DNA from 2 places in the Cupriavidus cauae genome. Region 1 is predicted to be linked to the other one. Evidence: riboswitches for the same ligand, from Rfam matches in the RefSeq annotation. Region 1 holds a riboswitch; the other holds the start of a gene.

Region 1 (7,655 bases):
ATCACGGCTTGGACTATACCGCGCGAAATGCACTTTGCGACAGCCGCCAGGCCCGCCCCGGCTACTCGCACCATGCCGCTCGATGTGATACGGTGACGCCTACGGAACCCGCCGACCCCGGGGAACGCCCTTGCGGGCACGCATGCACCCGTCCCCCTTGCTCGACGCCTCGCCCAACGCACCGCAGAAAGGACCGCCCGACACACCGAACGACGATCGCCGCGCGCAGGCGCCCGCGGCACAGACACGTCGTCCGCGTTTCGCGCTGTCGTTGACGACCCGCATCGCGCTGGTCACCGCCGGTCTGTCGACCGTGCTTGGGGCCGCCATCGTGGTCGCTCGCTGCAATCGGCCCACGCCGATCTGCGTGACGCCCTGCAGGCGCAGCAGGATTCCGTGGTCAAGCTGACCGCGGAGCAACTGGACACGGCGGTCAGCGATCGCCTGATCCTGCTCGAACACCTGGCCCCGCAGTTCAAGACCATGATGGACGCGCCGCCCGCCAAGTTGCAGGCGATGCTCAGCCGCGCGCTGCCGATTCCCGGCACCTTCAACAGCGCCGTCGTGGTCGACGCCAGGGGCATGCTGCTGGCCCGCGACGGCACCGTGGTATCGGTCGCGGACCGCACCTACTTTCGCGAGACCGCACGCACGCTGGCGCCCGTGATCAGCCCGCCGATCCGGGCGCGGGCCGATGGTTCGGTCGGCGTGCTGCTGGCCGTGCCGATCGTCTCGGACGACAAGACCTTCCTCGGACTGGTAGGCGGCTGGATCGACCTGGGGCGCTCCAACTTCCTGGTGGAGGTGCCGCACAGCCCGATCGGCAGCACCGGCTTCTATTGCCTGGTCTCGGCCGGGCCTCAACCGGTCTACGTGCAGCACCGGTTGCAGCAGCAGGTGGGACGACCGGCGCGCGCCCAGGGCGAGACCTGCGGGGTGCAGGCGCAACCGGCCACGTTCGAGTTCCTGACCCCGCGCGAGCCGGTCATCGCACGGTATCTGATGGCCACCACCGGCTGGGAACTGGTCGCGGTGCTGCCGGCCAAGGAAGCCTTCCAGCCCTTGCACGCGATGCAGCAGCGCTTCCTGCTGTGGTCCGCGGTGGCCGTCGGCATGGTGGCGATGCTGAACTGGTTCGCGGTGCACTGGATGTTCGCGCCGCTGGCGCAGTTGCGGCGCGTGGTGCGCGACAGCGCGCGCGACCTGTCGGCCTTCGAGCGGCTGTCGACCGATCGCCACGACGAGATCGGCGTGCTGGCGCGCGCCTTCGCCCGGCTGATGCGCGACGTGCGCGAGCGCCGCGAACAGCTGCATCGCAGCGAGGCGCGCCTGCGCGCGGTCACCGACACGCTGCCCTCGCTGCTGGCCTTCATCGACACCGAAGAGCGCTACGTCTTCAACAACCTCGCCTACGAGCGCACCTTCGGCATTCCGCTCGATCAGCTGCGCGGCATGACGCTGCGCGAGCTGCTGGGCGAGGCCCGCTACGCGCGCATCCAGCCGTATCTGCAGCAGGCGCTGGCCGGCACCGCGGTCACCTTCGAGACCGAATTCCACGACCCCGACTACCACTGCACCGAGACCAATTTCCGGCCCGAGTGGAGTGCCGACGGCAGCCGCGTCGAGGGCGTGCATGTCCACGTGCAGGACATCACCGCGCGCAAGCTCGAGACGCTGCGGCTGGCGCAGATCTCGCGCCTGGACCACCTGACACAGCTGCTGAACCGCAGCGCCTTCGAGACGCGGCTCGCGGAGGCGATGGCGCGCAGCCGTTCGCAGGAGCGCTTGATGGCGCTCCTCTACCTCGACATGGACCGCTTCAAGGCGGTCAACGACCACTATGGGCACGCGGCCGGCGACCAGCTGCTGCAGAGCTTCGCCAAGCGCGTGCAGCGCTGCGTGCGCGAGCGCGACGCGGTGGCGCGCCTGGGCGGGGACGAGTTCGCCATCGTGATGGAGGACATCGACCGGCCCGATGTCGCGGTGCGCGTGGCCGGGGCGATCCTGCATTCGGTGGGCCGGCGCTTCTTCATCGAGGGCGCCTTCGTCGACGTCAATGTCAGCATCGGCATCGCGCTGTACCAGGGTGCCCCGATCACATGGCAGCAGCTGGCCAAGGAGGCCGATGCGCTGCTGTACCGCGCCAAGGACGGCGGACGCGGCCGCTTCGAGATCGGCCCGCCGGAGCTGGCGAACCGGTCGCGCGAGGCGCGCTCGTAGGGCCGCCTTCGCCGCCTTCGCCGCCGGGGCCGCCCTGCGTCGGCGCCACGGGCGGATCCGGGCACCGGCGGCACCGGCGGCAACCCGAGCATTGGCGGCGTATCCTAGAAGACCGATTCGTACCGTTCGTTCACAGGAGCCAGTCATGTCAGACCAGCAGCCCCCAGCGACCCGCATCGAACAGGACAGCCTGGGCCAGGTACCCGTCCCCGCCGACCACCTGTGGGGCGCGCAGACCGAGCGCTCGCGCCAGAACTTCCGCATCGGCAACGAGAAGATGCCGTCGGCGCTGATCGAGGCATTTGCGATCCTGAAGCTGTGCGCGGCACGCGCGAACCGCGAGCTGAACGTGCTCGACGCGGGGCTGGCGCAGGCGATCGAACAGGCCGCCGAGGAGATCATCGCCGGCCAGTGGCCCGACGAGTTTCCGCTGTCGGTCTGGCAGACCGGCTCGGGCACGCAGACCAACATGAACCTGAACGAGGTGATCGCCAACCGTGCGATCCAGCTGCTCGGCGGCGAGGTCGGCAGCAAGCGGCCCGTTCATCCCAATGACCACGTCAACGCGAGCCAGTCGTCGAACGACAGCTTCCCGACCGCGATGCATATCGCCGCGGCGCGTGCGGTGCAGCGCCAGCTGCTGCCGGCGCTGGAGACGCTGCAGAAGACGCTGGGCAGCAAGGTCGAGGCCTTCGCCGATATCGTCAAGGTCGGCCGCACCCATCTGCAGGATGCCGTGCCGCTGACGCTGGGCCAGGAGTTCTCCGGCTACCAGGCGCAGGTGGCCGACGCGCAGGCGCGGCTGCATCAGGCCGTGCTGCGCGCGATGCCGGTGCCCCAGGGCGGCACCGCGGTCGGCACCGGCCTCAATGCGCCGGCCGGCTTTGCCGCCGCCTTCGCGCGCGCGCTGGCCGACTACACCGGCCTGCCGTTCGAACCGGCGGCCAACCGCTACGCGTTGCAGGCCGCGCACGACGCGCTGGCCGATCTGTCCGGCGCGCTCAATACCACGGCCTCGTCCTTCCTGAAGATCGCGCGCGACTTCATGCTGCTGGGCTCGGGTCCCCGCGCGGGCTTTGCCGAGCTGCAGCTGCCGGCCAACGAACCCGGTTCGTCGATCATGCCGGGCAAGGTCAATCCGACCCAGGCCGAGGCGCTGGCGATGGTCTGCTGCCGCGTGATCGGCAACCACACCACCATCACGCTGGCCAACGGCCTGGGCACGCTGGAACTGAACGCCTACAAGCCCGTCATCGTTTACAGCCTGCTGCAGTCCGTTACACTGCTGGCCGACGCGGCGGCCAGCTTCGCCGAACACATGGTGGCGGGCGTCGAAGCGGACCGGGCGCGCATCGCCGAGTTGCTCGAACGCTCGCTGATGCCGGTCACCGCGCTGAATCCGCATATCGGCTACGACAAGGCGGCCGAAATCGCCAAGCTGGCGGTGGCCCGCAACCTGTCGCTGCGCGAGGCGGCGATCGCCTCCGGCCATGTCACCGCCGAGCAGTTCGAGCAGTGGATCGATCTGAAAGGGATGACGCGCGAGGTGTAGCGCCGCGGCGCACCGGTGCTGGCGGACACGTCCACGACCGCGCATGCGGCCGCCCGCACATGGAACGACCCTATCGACCGGCCCCGCGCTGCCGCGGCGGCCGGCGACAAACCCGCTTGAGGCGGGCAGACGACGATCGGGGATAACAACGATCGCATTGACGAGATGATTCCTGCTCCCATTCCCGCCGATGACCAGCGGCGCCTCGACGCGCTGTACTCGCTGAACCTGCTCGATACCGCCGCCGAAGAGCGCTTCGACCGGCTGACCCGCCTGGCCAGGCGGCTGTTCGACGTGCCGATCGCGCTGGTCAGCCTGGTCGATGCCAGGCGCCAGTGGTTCAAGTCCTCGTTCGGCCTGGCCGCCCGCGAAACGCCGCGTGAGCAATCGTTCTGCGGCCATGCGATTTTGCGCGACGACCTGCTGATCGTGCCCGATGCGCTGCAGGACCAGCGCTTTCACGACAACCCGCTGGTCAGGGGCGCGCCCGGCGTGCGTTTCTATGCCGGCTGCCCGCTCGCGGTACGGGGCGGCGCCAAGGTCGGCACGCTGTGCCTGATCGACACCGAGCCGCGCGAGTTCGACAAGGACGATCAGGCGCTGCTGCACGATCTGGGTCGCCTGGCCGAGCAGGAACTGGAGTCGGCACAACTGGCCTCGATGGACGACCTGACGATGCTGTCGAACCGCCGCGGCTTCTCGGCGCTGGCGCAGCATGCGCTGGCGGTCTGCCAGCGCCAGGGAATGCCCGTCACACTGCTGTTCTTCGACATGGACGGCTTCAAGGCCATCAACGACCGCTTCGGGCACGCCGAGGGCGATCTGGCGCTGGCCGCCTTCGCCGACCACCTGCGCCAGGCCTTCCGCGAGTCCGACCTGATCGGACGCCTGGGCGGCGACGAGTTCGTCGTGCTGCTGGTCGACGCCTCGGCCGACCAGTGCGACGCGATGCTGGCCCGGCTGCGGCAAGTCGTGGACGCGTACAACGCGCAGAGCCAGCGCGGCTATGCGCTCGATTTCAGCGCCGGCGCGGTCGCCTTCGATCCCGCCCGGCACACCGGCATCGCCGACCTGCTGGCGCAGGCCGACCAGGCGATGTACGCCAACAAGGCACGCAGGAAGGGAACGCCGCCCGCCGCGCCACAGTAACTCGCGTTGCGGCCGCCGCCGCGCCGTGTTACTGTCCGCCCATCCAGGAGAAAGCGAGCCTGCGGCGCGACAGCGCGGCGGCAGCGCTGCCGAAGGCGTACCCCCGAAACGCTCAGGTACCGAAGACTGGAGACGACAACGAACTGGAGAGCGCCGCCATCATGGTTCAGCGATGACGGCCGCCGAAGGGGCAAACCGGGTCCGGGGCGGACGCGGTGAATCTCTCAGGCAAAAGGACAGTGGGGGCAGCCGGGTTGGCATCGACGATGCCGGCCGGCTGCCCCTTTTTGCATCCTGGAGCCTGAAATGAAAGTCATCGTGATGGGGGCCGGCGTGATCGGCGTGGCCTCGGCGTGGTATCTGTCCAAGGCCGGCCATGAGGTCGTCGTGCTCGAGCGCAATGCCGGCGCGGCACGCGAAACCAGCTTCGGCAACGGCGGCCAGATCTCGGTCAGCCATGCCGAGCCCTGGGCCAACCCCTCGGCGCCGCTGAAGCTGCTCAGCTGGCTGGGACGCGAGGACGCACCGCTGCTGTTCCGCCTGCGCGCCGACCCGGCGCAATGGTCGTGGGGGCTGAAGTTCCTGCGCGAATGTCCGGCCCGGCGTTCCACCCGCAACATGATCCAGCTGCTCAACCTCGGCACCTACAGCCGCGCCAGCCTGCAGGCGCTGCGCGCCGAGACGGGCATCGAATACGATCATCTGACCCGCGGCATCCTGCACTTCTATACCAGCCAGAAGGAATTCGACGCGGCCATCGAGCCGGCGCGCATCATGCGCGAGCTGGGCTGCGAGCGCCGCGTGATCGGTCCCGACGAAGTGGTGAAGCTCGAACCGGCGCTGGCCTCGATCGCGCCGCGGCTGGCGGGCGCCACCTACACCAGCGAGGACGAGTCCGGCGACGTGCACCGCTTCACCACCGGGCTGGCCGCGCTGTGCGAGGCGCGCGGCGTGCGCTTCCGCTACGGCGTGCGCGTGCAGCGGCTGCTGGCGGAAGGCGGTCGCATGCGCGGGGTCGAGATCGCCGACGAGACCGGCGCCTACACCGTCGAGCAGGCGGACGCCTACGTGCTCGCGCTCGGCAGCTTCAGCCCGATGCTGGCGCGGCCGCTCGGCGTCAAGCTCGATATCTATCCGGCCAAGGGTTATTCGGCCACGCTGCCGGTGCTCGACCCGGAGCGCGCGCCGAGCGTCAGCCTGACCGACGACGAGTACAAGCTGGTGTTCTCGCGTCTGGGCGACCGGCTGCGCATCGCGGGCACCGCGGAGCTCAACGGCTATTCGATGGAGCTGAACCCGGTGCGCTGCGAGGCGATCGTGCGGCGCACGCTGGAGATCTTCCCCGGTGTCAGCCGTCCCGAACTGGCGCGCTACTGGACCGGCCTGCGACCCGCGACGCCGGGCAACGTGCCGTATATCGGCGCGAGCGCGGTGCAGGGGCTGTACCTGAACACGGGCCATGGCACGCTGGGCTGGACCCACGGCTGCGGCTCGGGACGCGCGATCGCCGAGCTGATCAGCGGCCGCGTGCCGGAGGTGGACTTTGGCTTCTGCGGTCCGCTGCCGGAGGCGCCACGGATGGCGCGGCCGCTCGCACCGGTGGTGGCGGCGCGTGCCGCCGCGTCGGAGCCGGCAGAGGTTTGATCCGGGGTTTGATCCGGGGTCTTATACGGATCTGATACCGATCTGATACCGATCTGATACGGATCTGATACGGGCCTGAAACAACGACACCGGCGCGGCATGGCATCGCCATGCGCGCCTGTGTTTTCGTTTCATCGTTGGCGTGGATGCGTCCGGGCACGCCTCGGGCACGCCTTGGAGATGCATCAGGACAAGCATCGGAACACGTGTCGAGCATGCATCGCGCACGCACCGGGCCCCCGCATGCCGGCGAAAGCGTACCCGTTTCTGCGTGCCCCTCGCGCAAACCGTACCCGTTTCTGCGTACCCGTTCGCGAGCGTCGATGGGCCGGCTGATTGCGATGAAACCGCCGGTAAAACCGGCGCGCCGGCAGGCGATGGATAGCGGCGCCGTACCCGTTTCTGCGTCGCGCGAACTCGATGAAGACAGACGCCGCGCGCGGAGCGTACCCGTTTCTGCGTACCCCGCGGTGGTGCGAAATGAAGTCCGGCGCGATCGCGATGCAGCGGCATCGCACCGTTGCACCATCCCGCCGCTGCCAGGCTCAGGCGATGGTATCCACCACGCCACCATCGACCCGCAACGCGGCACCGGTGGTCGCCGATGCCTGCGGCGAACAGACGTAGACCACCATGTGCGCGACCTCTTCCACCGTGGCCGCGCGCTGGAGGATCGAGCTGGGCCGATGCGCCTTGACGAACTCGGCGGCCGCCTCCTCGATCGACAGCCCTGCCTTCTGCGCGTCCTCCCGCAGCATCTCGCGCAGGCCGTCCGACAGTGTCGGCCCCGGCAAGACCGCGTTGACGGTCACGCCGGTGCCGCTGAGCCGTTTGGCGAGGCCGCGCGATACCGCCAGTTGCGCGGTCTTCGAGAAGCCGTAATGGATCATGTCCTCCGGCGTGTTCAGCGCGGACTCCGACGAGATGAACACCACGCGGCCCCAGCCGTTCGCCGCCATCGCCGCCGTATACGCCCGCGCCAGCCGCACGCCCGACATCACGTTGACATCAAAGATCCGGGTCCAGTCCTCGTCGCTCAGTTCATAGAAGTCGCGCGGACCGTAGATGCCGGCGTTGTTGACCAGAATGT
Region 2 (7,655 bases), on a different replicon from region 1:
TTTGCTAACTGGCATCAACTCCGTCGGCGACCGCACGTCCCATGGCGGTACGGTTCTGACCGGCGACGCCACCAGCACCGTCGCTGGTAAATCGATGGCAAGTGACGGCGATTTGACCGTCTGCCTCCCCGATATGCCAAGTTCTAACCACGAGCACGGCGTCGTGGCGGCGGGCGATCGAGCGTGCTGAAATCCGGGACTTCGGGCGGCACAATCTGCGGCAGACAGACATGGGCGAACTGACACGTGCAGCCGGTACGCCGCCGCAGGTGCTCAAGACGCCGGCCCGCTGGGAAACGATGGAGATGATGCACCGCTATGCGCATCTGTCGGCAGACCACTTGGCCCAGTCGGTTGCCCGGCTCGCAGAGATGCAGTCGGTGGCAGGCACCTGCGTGTAGGTGCAATTTGGGTGCAGGACCCCTGCGAAGCAGAACGGGAAAGTGCCGGACAAACCGTTGTGGGACTTGGCGCGCCCGGCTGGGATCGAACCAGCAACCCCTGCCTTCGGAGGGCAGTACTCTATCCATTGAGCTACGGGCGCACGAGATGCGGCGGGAGCCGCGCGGTCGACTGCGGCGAATGCCGCCGTCGGAAAGTCGCATAGGATACCGCGTTTGCCGTAGCGCGTCCATGCCGACGCACGTTTTCCCCGGGCCTACGGGTTTCGTCCGAGGCGCTTTTCGCGCCATCGGGAGGGGCTTTACGGCTATAATCGCCCGTTATTTGCGCAAAAGCGGGGCTGCGTCTCGTCCACACGGACGGCGCGCCAGGCGGCATGGGGTGTGGCTGTCAGGCACGGCAGACTCGGATGCGCGGAGGGGGCGGCAGTCAGGCCCAAGACACGGACCAACGAAAGGCCGCCAAGCGGAGCGGTCACGGGTTTCCTGCAAAATCGAGAGTTCAGCATGAGCGACGTCCATAACGAACACGAGTCTCCCATCAAGACCCCGAAGCAGCTGATCGCTGTGGTGATTGCCGCCTTCGTGGTGCCGATCACCGTGATCATCCTGCTGGTCAGCTTCGTCGGCTACGGTGGCCCGGAAGGCGCCGGCTCCACCGATACGGCGGAAGCGGTGGTTGACCGCATCAAGCCGGTTGCCTCGCTCGAACTGCGCGATCCCAATGCGCCGCGCGTCTTCAAGACCGGCGAACAGGTCTATACCGCCGTCTGCGCGGCCTGCCACGCCACCGGCGCGGCCGGTGCGCCCAAGTTCGGCGCGGCCGGCGACTGGAGCGCCCGTCTCGGCCAGGGCTACGACGGCCTGATGAAATCCGTGATTGCCGGCAAGGGCGCGATGCCGCCGCGCGCCGGCACCTCGCCGGACGACTTCGCCGACTACGAGCTGGCCCGCGCGATGGTGCATCTGGTCAACTCGGCTGGCGGCAAGCTGCAGGAGCCCGCCGCGCCGGCACCGGCCGCTGCGACCACCGCTGCCGCTTCGGAACCTGCCGCACCGGCGGCTGACGCTGCTGCGGCCGCTCCCGCTGCTGCGGCTCCTGCTGCCGCTGCCCCGGCAGCACCGGCCGCGCCGGCTCCGGCAGCCGCCGCACCGGCACAGACCACCGCTGCGGCGCCCGCCGCCGCTTCGGCCGAGGTCGGCAAGCGCGTCTACGATCAGGTCTGCGCCGCCTGCCACGCCGCCGGCGTCGCCGGTGCGCCGAAGGTCGGCGACAAGGCCGCCTGGGCCCCGCGCATCAAGGAAGGCATGGATGCGGTCCACAACTTCGCGCTGAAGGGCAAGGGCGTGATGCCGCCGAAGGGTGGTTACGCCGGCCCGGACGCCGACGTGATTGCCGCGGCCGACTACATGGTCAACGCGTCGAAATAAGCCCGGGGGCGCCGCGCGGCGCTCGCCTCGGCAGGACAAAAAAGCCAGCGGGATCTCGCTGGCTTTTTTTACGTCCGGAGTTCGTCGCGTTAGACCACGCGCGAGTACCCGGGCGGTCGGCACCGTCCCGGAGCGCGATGTCGGCGGCTTCCGCAGCAGCGGGTGCGCCACCGGCTTTGGCGATTTACGTCCGGCGTTCGGCTTCGCTACACCACGCGCGAGTACCGGGCGATGGGCGCCGCGCCGGAGCGGGATGTCGACGGCATCCGCTGCAGCGGGCGCGCCATCGCCCTTTCCGAATCGGGATCGGTATTGGAACCCGAAAGCGGATTCGACAAGGAGTCCGAACCCGGCCGCTCCGCGATCACCCGGTCGTCCCGCAGATAGCGATCGAACACCATCGCCACGCGCCGCACCAGCAGGCGGCCCAGCGGCGTCACCTCGATCCGCGCGTCGGACAGCCGTACCAGCCCCTGCGCGGCCAGCGACGTAAGTTCCGCCCGCTCGGCGGCAAACTCGGCGTCGAAGTCGATGCCGTGCCGGCGCGCGACCTCGGCAGTATCCAGTTCGCCATCGCACATCAGCGCACCGATGATGTCCTTGCGCACCCGGTCGTCGGCGTCGCAGACATGGCCGCGCAGCACCGGCAGCCTGCCGGCATCGAGCGCGCCGTAGTACGCGTCCAGCGTGCGGGCGTTCTGCACGTAACGGCCGGCGACCGCGCCGATCGCCGAGATGCCAAAGCCGAGCTGGTCATGGCCGGCATGGGTCGCATAGCCCTGGAAGTTGCGCTGCAGCCGTCCCTCACGCTGGGCGCGGGCGAGCGCGTCGTCGGGCCGCGCGAAGTGATCCATGCCGATATGGACATAGCCGGCCGCGGTCAGCCGCTCGATGGCCGAGACCAGGATGTCCAGCTTTTCGCCGGCCGACGGCATCGCGGCCTCGTCGATGCGACGCTGCGGCTTGAAGACGTGCGGCAGATGCGCGTAGCTGTACAGCGACAGGCGGTCGGGCCGCATTTCCAGCACCCGCTCGATGGTGGCGCCGAAGCGGGCCGCCGTCTGGTGCGGCAGGCCGTAGATCAGGTCCATGCTGATCGACAGGAAGCCGAGCCGTCGGGAGGCGGCGACCACGCGGCGCGTGTCCTGCACCGGCTGCACGCGATGGATCGCGGCCTGGACCTCGGGATCGAAGTCCTGCACGCCTAGGCTGACGCGGTTGAAGCCGAGTTCGGCGAGCAGCGTCATCCGTTCGTCGTCGACGCGGCGCGGATCGATCTCGATCGAGTGCTCGCCGTCCGGCCGCAGATCGAAGTGCCGATGCAGCGCCGCCATGACCTGCCGCATTTCCCCGGGGTCGAGGAAGGTCGGCGTACCGCCGCCCCAGTGCGATTGCACGACGGCCCGGCGCTCGTCCAGGCGGGCCGCTACCAGCGCCATCTCGCGCGCCAGGTAGCGAACGTAGCGCGCGCTGCGGCCGTGGTCGCGCGTGATGATCTTGTTGCAGCCGCAGTAGTAGCAGATGTTCTCGCAGAAGGGGATATGCAGATAGAGCGACAGCGGCGCGGCGGCTCCCCCTGCCCGGCAGTCGTCCAGCGCGGACAGATACGCCTCGTCGCCGAACCCCGCATCGAAGCGGTCGGCGGTCGGATACGAGGTGTAGCGCGGCCCGTTCACGTCGATGCGTTCGGCGAGCGCGCGGAAATCGGCGAGATCGCCGCGGCGGATGGCGGCATGCTGAGCGGCTGGGGAAGCGGCTTCGGCAGGGACTTCGGGAACGGCTTCGGAAGCGACTTCGGAAGCGAAATGCGGAACGGTCGTTGCCATCGGCGGCCTTCTGAGGAATCCGCTTCGATGCTAGCCAGACCAGCGTGCGCAGGACTTGATCGACATCAAGGGCCGGCGATTCGGCTGTTCTCTCGGCGCTTCGGCGCCACGCGCCTGCCCTCCAGTCCTATCGCCAATCCGCTACCGTAGCAGCCCGATGTTGCACGGCCTTGGCCGCTTTGTATCGGCGCTGATACGAAGGGCCGGGCGCACCCGGCACTGCGCCTCAGCCCCCTCAGCCCCCTCAGCCCCCTCAGCCCCCTCAGCCGCTTCAGCCGGTAGTGGCCTTGGTGCCGAGCAGCGCCTTCAGGCCCGCCAGTCGGTCCTTCGGGCTCATCGCCGGCGTCTCGTCCTTCGGTGCCGGGGCCTCCTCGAGCTTCATCTCGCCGATGAAGCGCGACGGCTGGCACGAGTAGGTGTCCCGCGCGCGCTTGCGCTTCTTGCACCAGCTGATATGCAGGCTGCGCTGCGCGCGCGTGATGCCGACATACATCAGGCGGCGCTCTTCCTCGATCTTCTCGTCGCTCAGGTCCTCGTCCTCGCGGCAATGCGGCAGGATGCCCTCCTCCACACCGACCAGGAACACGTGCGGATACTCGAGGCCCTTGGACGCGTGCAGCGTCGACAGCCGCACCGCGTCGGGATCTTCGTCGCGGCCTTCCAGCATGCTCATCAGCGCGACGGTCTGCGTCAGCTCGAGGAGGTTCTTGCCTTCGTCGCCGAAGCCGTCGGCGGTGTCGAAGCCGGTCGCCTCGCCGTCGGCCGCCTCCGGCTTGGTGCCCTTGTGCTTGAGCCAGTCGAGGAACTCCAGCGTATTGGTCCATTTGGCCTGGGCCTGACGCTCGTCGAAGGTGTCGTACAGATAGGCTTCGTAGTGGATGCCTTCCATCAGGTCGTCGAGCACCTCGGTGGCCGGGTCGCGCGCGGCGCGGTCCGCCAGCCGCACCATCGCCTCGCAGAAGGTGCGCAGGGGCTCGAGCTGGCGCGGCTGCAGCTTGCCTTCGATGCCGCCCATCATCGCCGCCTCGAACAGCGAGACCTTGGCCTGGCCGGCGAAGGTCCCCAGCACTTCCAGCGTGGTATTGCCGACGCCGCGCCGCGGCGTGGTGACCGCGCGGATGAAGGCGGGATCGTCGTCCGGATTGGCGATCAGCCGCAGATAGGCGCAGATGTCCTTGATCTCGGCCTTGTCGAAGAAGCTCTGCCCGCCGGACAGCACATACGGGATGCGCTCGCGGCGCAGGATCTGCTCGAACAGCCGCGCCTGGTGATTGCCGCGATAGAGGATCGCGTAGTCGCGGAACTGCGCGCGCCGCTCGAACTTGTGCGCCGACAGCTTGAACACCACCGACTCGGCCTCGTGCTCCTCGTCGTTCATCTGCGTCACGGAGATCGGGTCGCCCATGCCGTGCTCGCTCCACAGCGTCTTGTCGAACAGCTTGGGGTTGTTGGCGATGACCGCGTTGGCCGCCTGCAGGATGCGCACCGTGGAGCGATAGTTCTGCTCCAGCTTGATGACCTTCAGGTTCGGAAAGTCGGTCTGCAGCAGGCGCAGATTGTCCAGCGTGGCGCCGCGCCAGCCGTAGATCGCCTGGTCGTCGTCACCGACCGCGGTGAATGCCGGCGCGCGCAGATGCGAGCCGCCGGCCAGCAGCTTCAGCAGCTGGTACTGGCAGGCGTTGGTGTCCTGGTATTCGTCGACCAGGAAATAGCGCAGCCGGTTCTGCCACTTGAGCCGCACGGTTTCGTCGCGGGCGAACAGCTCGGCCGGCAGACGGATCAGGTCGTCGAAGTCGACCGCCTGGTAGGCCGCCAGCGTGGCGACGTAGTTGCGGTAGATCAGCGCGGCCTGGTGCTGGTCGGCATCGGTGGCCTCGGCGATCGCGGTTTCCGGATCGACCATGCCGTTTTTCCACAGCGAGATCGTGCTCTGCACGCTGCGGATCAGCTTCTTGTCGGTGGTCGCCAGCTGTTCCTGGATCAGGCCGAAGCAGTCGTCGGCGTCCATGATCGAGAACTGCGGCTTCAGGCCCAGGTGCTCCGCCTCGGCGCGCAGGATCTGCACGCCGAGCGAGTGGAAGGTACAGACGGTCAGCTGGCGCAGCGGAATGCGCCTGCCGTCGCGGGTCTTGCCCTCCATCAGCTTGGCGATCCGCTCCTGCATCTCCTTGGCGGCCTTGTTGGTGAAGGTCACCGCGGCGATATGGCGGGGCTCGAAGCCCTTGTCCTCGATCAGATGCGCGATCTTCTGCGTGATCACCCGGGTCTTGCCCGAGCCCGCGCCGGCGAGCACCAGGCAGGGGCCGTCCAGATAGCGGACGGCTTCGGATTGGGCGGCGTTCAGTCCGTGGGTCATCGGTCGGGGATCGGAGGTCGGGTACAGCCGGAGGTCGTACGGCATCGCAAGGGACGCGGGCCGCAGGCGCGACGCGTTGGGGGACGGGTCGCGAATGGGTCGAAGCCGGCGATGTTAACACGGGGGCGGGTCCGGCCGAGGCTGCGGAACCGACTCCTGCGACGCGCCGCTCTCGCGTTGACAGCCGCCAAGGCTGCGGTTAGAGTCGCGCCATCCGTCCGGGAGAGCGCGCGACTGTATCGTCATTCGCGCCGCCGAAGGGGAATCACCCGAAAACTCTCAGGCACCATGGACCGGGCGGATCGGCATGCAGCATGCACACGATGTATGCCGAACTCTGGAGAGCGACACCCGTCATTCATCAGCTGGATGATGAGCGTGTCCACCGAAGGGGCGCGCGGCGAGGCCAGTCAGTCCGACGAGGACGGCAAGCCGGGCCGTAATCTCTCAGGTATCGAGGACAGAGGGGGTCATCCGTCGCGACGGTTCGCACCGAGCCGCGCGACGGATGACCCTTTTTTTGTTTGGCGCGCCGCGCGCGCCGGACCGAACGATGCCACGCTCCGAGGAATTCATGACGCTCCAGGCCACGCCCCTCAACGCCATCCACCGCGCCCTCGGCGCCCGCATGGTCGATTTCGGCGGATGGGACATGCCGGTCAACTACGGCTCGCAGATCGAGGAACACCACGCGGTGCGCAGCGATGCGGGCATGTTCGACGTCTCGCACATGTGCGTCGTCGACCTCGCCGGCCCCAATACCCGCGCCTTCCTGCGCGGACTGCTCGCCAACAACGTCGACAAGCTGCAAACCCCGGGCAAGGCGCTGTATTCCTGCATGCTCGACCCGAACGGCGGCGTGATCGACGACCTGATCGTCTACTTCTTCGCCGAGGACCGCTTCCGCCTGGTGGTCAACGCCAGCACCGCGACCGGCGATATCGACTGGATCCGCCAGCGCAACGCCGACACCGGCGCCGGCGTGACGATCACCCCGCGCCGTACCGATAACGCCGCCGAGGGCTCGGCGCCGCTGGCCATCGTCGCGGTGCAGGGCCCGAATGCGCGTGCCAAGGTCTGGAGCGCATTCCCGTCGACCCAGCCCAGCGAATCGCTCAAGCCCTTCAACGCGATGGTGGTCGAGGACCCCGCGATCGGCGAAATCATGGTGGCCCGCACCGGCTACACCGGCGAGGACGGTTTCGAGCTGGTGGTGCCGGCCGACAACGTCGCCGCGGTCTGGGAAAAGCTGCATGCCGCCGGCGTGCGCCCCGCCGGCCTCGGCGCACGCGACACGCTGCGCCTCGAAGCCGGCATGAATCTGTACGGCCAGGACATGGACATCCACACCTCGCCGCTCGACGCGGGCCTGGCCTGGACGGTCGACTTGCAGAGCGAGCGCGATTTCGTCGGCAAGGCCGCGCTGGTGGCCAACGGCCAGCGCCAGCAGTTCGCCGGCCTGATCCTGCGGGACAAGGGCGGCGTGCTGCGCGCGCACCAGACCGTGCTGACCGCCGCCGGCGAGGGCGAGATCACGTCGGGCACCTTCAGCCCGACGCTGTCCCAATCGATCGCCTTCGCGCGCCTGCCCAAGGATGTGGCGCTCGGCAGCGAAGTCCAGGTGCTGATCCGCGACCGCAA

Evidence for each region. A riboswitch is a leader RNA that binds a small molecule or an ion and turns the genes downstream of it on or off. The one in region 1 is predicted to bind glycine.
Region 2: linked by a shared signal. The riboswitch ahead of gcvT (glycine cleavage system aminomethyltransferase GcvT) and the one ahead of KZ686_RS19725 (D-amino acid dehydrogenase) in region 1 are both predicted to bind glycine.

Annotation. Positions count from the first base shown of each region.
Region 1 is NZ_CP080294.1:964,017-971,671, forward strand. Features, by position in the region: partial or broken gene KZ686_RS19710 (diguanylate cyclase domain-containing protein) at 143-2,220, shown strand; gene fumC (class II fumarate hydratase) at 2,366-3,772, shown strand; gene KZ686_RS19720 (GGDEF domain-containing protein) at 3,938-4,921, shown strand; glycine riboswitch at 5,055-5,171, shown strand; gene KZ686_RS19725 (D-amino acid dehydrogenase) at 5,228-6,565, shown strand; gene KZ686_RS19730 (SDR family NAD(P)-dependent oxidoreductase) at 7,111-7,655, opposite strand, start outside.
Region 2 is NZ_CP080293.1:655,620-663,274, forward strand. Features, by position in the region: gene KZ686_RS03050 (PAAR domain-containing protein) at 2-190, shown strand; gene KZ686_RS03055 (hypothetical protein) at 231-401, shown strand; tRNA gene KZ686_RS03060 (tRNA-Arg) at 469-544, opposite strand; gene KZ686_RS03065 (c-type cytochrome) at 909-1,832, shown strand; gene hemN (oxygen-independent coproporphyrinogen III oxidase) at 2,039-3,658, opposite strand; gene KZ686_RS03075 (UvrD-helicase domain-containing protein) at 3,930-6,014, opposite strand; glycine riboswitch at 6,224-6,320, shown strand; glycine riboswitch at 6,342-6,488, shown strand; gene gcvT (glycine cleavage system aminomethyltransferase GcvT) at 6,589-7,655, shown strand, end outside.